2 regions of the Halobacillus sp. A1-3 genome follow, and region 2 is predicted to be linked to the other one. Evidence: riboswitches for the same ligand, from Rfam matches in the RefSeq annotation. Region 2 holds a riboswitch; the other holds the start of a gene.
What was found. Region 2 has a riboswitch for thiamine pyrophosphate ahead of thiT (energy-coupled thiamine transporter ThiT). Riboswitches for the same ligand answer to the same signal wherever they lie in the genome.
Positions count from the first base shown of each region.

Region 1: it holds a riboswitch for thiamine pyrophosphate, as region 2 does, so the genes downstream of both, tenA (thiaminase II) here and thiT (energy-coupled thiamine transporter ThiT) in region 2, are expected to answer to the same signal.

Region 1 covers NZ_JBPCEO010000001.1:186,150-189,564, reverse strand. Annotated here, with positions in the region: gene ACRYKC_RS00885 (PucR family transcriptional regulator) at 1-459, shown strand, start outside; gene ACRYKC_RS00880 (DUF3221 domain-containing protein) at 493-1,038, opposite strand; TPP riboswitch at 1,139-1,247, shown strand; gene thiW (energy coupling factor transporter S component ThiW) at 1,335-1,823, shown strand; TPP riboswitch at 1,829-1,931, shown strand; gene tenA (thiaminase II) at 1,980-2,666, shown strand; gene thiD (bifunctional hydroxymethylpyrimidine kinase/phosphomethylpyrimidine kinase) at 2,663-3,415, shown strand, end outside.
Region 2 covers NZ_JBPCEO010000002.1:191,600-195,014, forward strand. Annotated here, with positions in the region: gene ACRYKC_RS03710 (phospholipase D family protein) at 1-1,368, opposite strand, end outside; gene thiT (energy-coupled thiamine transporter ThiT) at 1,479-2,045, opposite strand; TPP riboswitch at 2,131-2,229, opposite strand; gene ACRYKC_RS03720 (alpha/beta hydrolase) at 2,350-3,096, opposite strand; gene ACRYKC_RS03725 (SDR family oxidoreductase) at 3,124-3,415, opposite strand, start outside.

The sequences.
Region 1 (3,415 bases), on a different contig from region 2:
CTAGCTGGCATTACGATAAGCTGGGGGATTTCTTGCCCGAAAGAAAAAGACTACACTTTCCACCAAAGCTATGAGGAGGCAAAGGCTGCATTAAAAATCGGCCGCCAGCAGCACGAGGATGGTGACAGGACTTTTTTTAGTGATACGAGAATGAACCGACTACTTATGGCCTTGTCCCACGAAAGAGAGATAGAAAATATTGTAGAAGAGACGCTGGAGAAATTGATTCAATACGATGAGAAAAGACAGACCGATTTGATTCATACCTTCATTGTCTACAACAAATACAACAGCAACGTCAGCCAAACAGCTCGGGCCTTAAATTTACATCGTCAATCGTTGTTACATCGACTCCGAAATATTGAACAATTGACTGGCCTTTCCTTATTAGATGCTGATGATCTATTCCTTTTAGAGTTGAGCGTGCGATTATGGATGTTGAAAAAAGTAGAAGAATGAGCGTTTCAGTAAGCTGAAACGCTCTTAAAGGTTTTATTTTGAGTCAGGGATAAACTTTTCTACTTCTCCATTGCCTGTGCCAACTTTAGACAATTGAACAAGCCATTCGTCTGAATCGATATCAAAAGACAGCATTTTTACAGATAAAATATCCTGGGTAGACAGGTCCTTCAGGGCATTGGACAGGGCCTCGTAGGCTTCCAGGTCTGCCCCTTCCACTGCACTCATTTCCAAAACAGAGACGTGATCCGCAGCTGCCTGTTCAGGATAAGATTCCTGTATATCACCTTGGGTCCAAACCTCCACTTGCTTACCAATAAAGGAATCACCTGAAATTCCTGAAACCCACATGGCTCTAGGATTCCCTTCAGAGTCAGGATCCACCGAGTCAACGACAAGAATTCGGTCGTCTTCCTGTTCCATTACATAGCCAGTGATGTCGGGAGGAAGATTTTCATCGGAATCGCTCGTACTGGATGATTTCGAATCTTCCCCGCCATTAGTGGAGCTCGTTGTATCTGTTGAGCAGCCTATCAAAGTGAGTAGACATACCATGCTAATGATCCACCATGCTTTCAAAATGATCGCTCCTTTTCAAAAAAGCTTATCGGTTTTTGTTTACGGGTGACAAAAAATAACAACTCTGTTATGCTGAAATCATCCAAGCGAATACCAATTCATTTACTACTAGGGGAGCCTGAATGGGCTGAGAAGAAAGCATGATGCTTTCTGACTCTTATGGACCTGATCTGGTTAATACCAGCGGAGGGAAGTAGTTGGACGATACGTCTATTTACTATATACCCATTCAAAGTCAGGTCCTCACCAGGATCTGACTTTTTTTATAGCTTCCCTTTAAGAAGGGAGGTATAACGATGAACAGTACAAGGTTGCTTACAACGATGGCCGTTTTTGTAGCTATTGGTACGCTTGGTTCGCAATTGTTGTGGTTTCCAGCTGGGATTGCTAAAGCATATCCCGTCCAGCATGCAGTCAACGTTATGGCTGCGGTCACTCTAGGTCCCATCCCGGCAGTGGTCATTGCCTTTACGATTGGATTATTGCGAGTGCTTCTAGGGTTAGGTACACTGCTCGCTTTTCCTGGGGGAATGATTGGTGCATTTATGGCGGGGTTGTTTTACAAAACCTTTAGGAAAAAAATCTTTGCCGTTGTTGGTGAAGTCATTGGAACAGGTGTAATCGGAGCTCTGTTTGCTGTTCCTTATGCCCAAGTGTTAATGGGGAGTACAGCAGGGGCTTTCGCTTTTCTCCCACCTTTTCTTGTCAGCAGTATAGCAGGTGCGATGCTCGGCTGGGTAGTCGTCTCACGAGTCAATCAGAAACATTTACTTTTACCATCATAATACACGGAATCTACTAGGGGCGCGAGTGTTCGCTGAGAAAAGGTCATCCTTTGTCCCTCAGAACCTGATCTGGTTAGTACCAGCGGAGGGAAGTAGTCAGTATCCACATCTATTTTCCCCTCTAGTGGCTTCCAAATCATTAGGAGGCTTATTTCCATGACATTTACAGAGTTGTTAAGAGAAGAAAATAACGATATTTTTGAAGAGATTTTCACACATCCATTTGTTAAAGGAATCGGAGAAGGTGTTGTTCCACCTGAATCCATAGCCCATTACATCAAAGCGGATTACGAGTACTTGAATGCGTTCATGCACGTCTATGGCATTGCTATGTCCAAGTCTTCGAAGCGTGAAGATATCGAGTTTTTTAACGATCAAGTCAGCTTTGTTCTTCATAGTGAAGTCCATCCGCACCATAATTTCTGTGAACACATTGGAGTGCGCTATGAAGAGCTACAAGGGTATCCACTTCCACCGACTGCGGATCACTATATCAAGCATATGATCTTTCATGCCAATCAAGGCAGTTTAGGAGAGATACTAGCCGCCTTGCTTCCATGTCCGTGGACTTACCTTGAAATTGGACACACACTTATGAAGCAATATCAGCCGACAGAAAATCACCCTTTTCACCCTTGGATCAGCTTCTATGCAAATGGAGAAATCGAAACGCTGACGAACCATTTACGTGCCAGATTAGATTCACTTGCTGCTGAAGCTTCTGAATCTGAACAGCAAAAAATGAAGGAAGCTTTTAGAAAGAGTTGTCAATTGGAATGGTTGTTCTGGGAAATGTCCCTGACCTGTGAAGAGTGGCCGACTGCGGGGGTGACTACAAAATGAATCAAGTCTCTTGTGCGTTAACGATTGCCGGGACAGACCCAAGTGGTGGAGCTGGGGTTCAGGCAGACCTGAAAACCTTCCAAGAGTTAAAAAGCTATGGAATGTCTGTCATCACATCGGTTGTGGCACAGAATACGACAGGGGTGAAGGGAGTTCACCATCTCCCTATAAATATGCTGGATAATCAACTCGAAGCCATTTCTTCGGATATGCCTGTGCACGCAATAAAAACCGGGATGATTGCAACAGAAGAGATGATGGGAGCTGTCGCGGAATGGATAGCGAAAATGAACGTGTCCTATGTAATGGATCCTGTAATGGTTGCTCAAAGTGGTGACCCTTTAATTGAGAAAGAAGCAAGGCTGTATTTGAAAAATCATCTCGTTCCCTTAGCTTCACTCCTTACACCAAACATTCCTGAAACGGAAGATCTGTTAGGAGAGAAAATCGAAACGAAAGAAGACATGAAGCAAGCGGCAGTATCCATTGTAGAGAAACTCGGTTGCGGTGCAGCACTGGTGAAAGGCGGCCATTTCCAAGGAGATGCTGTGGATTATTTATACGACGGAGATTGGATTCACACCTTCCGATCAGAACGTATCGAGACAAAAAATACACATGGTACAGGGTGTACGTATTCTGCCGCGATAACGGCTTATTTAAGCCAGGGTTATCCGATTGTAAGGGCCGTTAAATTAGCAAAGTATTATGTGACGGAAGCGGTCAGACATTCTTTTGATTTAGGTCAT
Region 2 (3,415 bases):
CATCCGTTTAAAGTAGCTATCCACTTCTTTAAAAACTTCTTCAGAAGGTGGACCTTTGATGACCACATCTGCTTCAAGATTCAAGTTTGCCAGATTACGTCTTGTATAATTGGCAGAACCTGCAATAATAACATTTTCTTTCGACTTATCTATATATAACATTTTGGTGTGAAACTGCTCGATATTTACTTCATACCAGCGCATATTGATGTTTTTGTTACCTAAATTCTTCATTTCCGCTGCTACAGGTAAGTTAGGCAGGCCAGGTTTTTGGTGCCCAAAGGCTTTCTTATTCGGATCCATGATTATATTGACTACAGCCCCGCGATCAGCCGCTTTATCAAGCTGGTCAATCACTTTCCGGTCACCCAAGTAATACATGCCTAGCCAAACATTATCGCCTTCTCCTGCTTTTTTAAGTTCATCAAGAATGGAGCGATAGATCTTTCCTTCCGTCACAAATTGAGTTTGTAAATTTCCCTCTTGTTTTTCAAAAGACATGTCTTCATATTCAGGAAAATCAGCTTCTCCTGAATAATTGACCACTGCTTCTTCTGCTTCTAATATATCCTTAATGATTGGGCCTTTCATTTTGAATGCTACATTCTCATGATAGCCGCTTGCATCGTGTGGGTTTGCAGTTTGAACAATGGCAGAATCCTCCGTGACCAACAGCTTACGGTGATTCGCTTTAATGTTCAATAACTTCATGTACGACCTTAAGGTGACATCTGGTGCTTCTTTTGCGATTGGGTTACCAATCCAGCCCTGCCCTTCGGTTCCCATCCAGGAAAAGAACAAGCGCCATACGCTTGAATAAAGAGGGTTGGAATCACGGAGCTTATTTAGATTCGTGAGTACAACGTCCACTCCAGCGTCTTCTAAGCGGCGGATGGTCTCTGATTCGTACGATCCATAAATGGTATTGATCCGATCAGTAATGAAAACAACTTTTAGGTCAGGATGTTTTTCTTTTTGCTGGACAATTTGATCAACAAGGTTATCCGAAATCGGAGGAAACTCATTTTTTCCGTTTGTATAGCCATTAAATAAGAACATATCCGCTACAATAAAATCTTCTGCCTCAGAAATCGTCCGCCCTAACTCCTGAAAGATTTGACGTTCATGTACCGTCTCTCCGTCTTTATTCTCGTACGTTAAATCATAAAAAAATTCGATATCTTTCATCGAATGGGTTTCTCCTTGATAAGATATTCCTTCAGGCAATGGCTTCCACGAGGTATGATAGGCAATCATGAAGGTATTAACGAGGATAAATATGATGATGGTCCAGAAAATTTTGCTCTTATGAATTTGTCTTAACTTATTTCTTCTTTTCCGCATCCGTTTCTTCAAAAATCTCTTCATTAGTCAGTCCGCCTTTTTTATAGGGTGCAGTACTATTTTCACTAAAAAAATAGAAATCAAACCTAATACCTAAAAAAACCCTCGTTTTTATATAAAACGAGGGTTTTATCTTACTTTATTACTAATTGTGGGCGTTGAACAAAAAGCAGGGCTACAATCATCGCGCTCAGGACAAAAGCCGGCAGCATGTACCCCCCGTTATAAATAAGGGAGTACAACCATACGGGCTGACCTTCTGGAGCGAATTCTCCGTAAAAGACTATTCCAGCAATAAAGTGCCCCAAAAAGCGGAGTAAGCTTCCGATAAAACATCCGACAGTCACCCAAAAAATCAAAGAACCTTTTTCATTCGAAGAGATAGCTTTCCAGAGTGGTTGTGCCACAACCCCAGCTAAACCGATGACAGAAAAAGCGACCAGATAATCGAGAACCGTCTGCAACGGCGTGATGATATAAGCACCCGTTAGTATTTGATAAATCCCGAATAAAAGTCCTGTCGTCATTCCTCCTTTTACTCCCCAGCGAAATGCCATGATAAAGACGGGCACCATTGCAAATGAGACAGATCCGCCCTGCGCCCATAGTTTAAACGATAAAAAAGGAATGATATCAAGTAAAATGGCTAAAGCAGAAAAGATTGCCATTTCCACTAGAAATAATACACGTTGGTTTCTCACGATTGAGCCTCCTAATAAAAGACACAAAAAAAGCAACACCCAGGGGAAGCTTCCTGATGGAGGTTCCCGTTAAGCATTGCTCAACCATCAAAAGAGCCACCATCCCTACGCCAGTGCTAACTGACAGGTTCGAAGGGTCTGAACCGCATTCACTCTCAGCCGGAAGGCTCCCCTTGAAGGCTTTATACCGTTTACTTTTCTTGATTTGTCTTCTATTATAGTAAAAAAACAATGAGAATACAAAGATTTTTATTGCCCGGGAAATCCCTTTATAAAGGTATTCTAACGGTTGGGCTTTCGCTTATCATTTCGTTTTCGTGTACATTTGAAAGAATTCTAGACTTCGCTCAATAATTAAATCCTGGTCATTATCCAGTGTGGCTACGTGATAACTGTTTTCTAAATGGACGATTTCTTTGTGTTCTGAAAACACAGTATCAAAAATCACCTCTGAGTTATGCGGAGGAACGACGTGATCTTCATCTGAAACAAACACAAGTATCGGACAATGGACGCTTGATAGCTGGCTTTTCACCTGACTCATTAAATCTAAAAGCTGGTCAATGGAACGAACTGGTGTCCGTTCATAAGCAAGCTCTTCTACATCTTCCATCTTAATATCCGAACCAATCGCATCAGTGAACGGACCGTCCATTGCTTCTGTATTTTCCATCGCAGGAATATCAATCGCCGCATTAATCGGAATGACGCCTTCAATATCCGGATAGTTCTGGGCGACATATAACGCAAGTGTACCTCCCATAGAGAGTCCTACAGTAAAAATAACCTCACACCGATCTTTCAACCAGCGGTAACCCTCATCAATGGACTCGATCCAGTCCTCTTTTGTCGATTTTTCCATATCTTCTGGTGTCGTTCCGTGACCTTTCAGTCGTGGCGCACAAACGGTGTATCCAGCCCTTGCGTAGGCTTCTGCAAGAGGCCTCATGCTTTGAGTTGTACCAGTAAACCCGTGGGAAACTAGAATACCGACTTCATTTCCCTTGAAGTAAATAGGATCTGCACCTTTCAAGACGTTCGTCATTTCCATAAATTTCTCTCCTTTATCGATATATAATCAGGAAAGCAGATTTTTTAAAACCATTCTCTCTAACCATGCCCACGGAAGCACCTTCTTTAAGAATAGGTTCATCCTTACTCCTGGGCCAATTGGATAACGCAATTTTCGAATGCGATCTTTGTCTGCAAGTTTGGTCATTAGTGTAGCTACTTGTTGTGGGTCTCCGTGAGATTCACGATTTAATGCTTTCCAGAGAGCTTTCACATAATCAGCATAAGGTGATTCAGGGTTATAAACTGCGTTGGGCAGTTCCATTCCAGAACTCCAAATATTTGTTTCGTATGAGCCT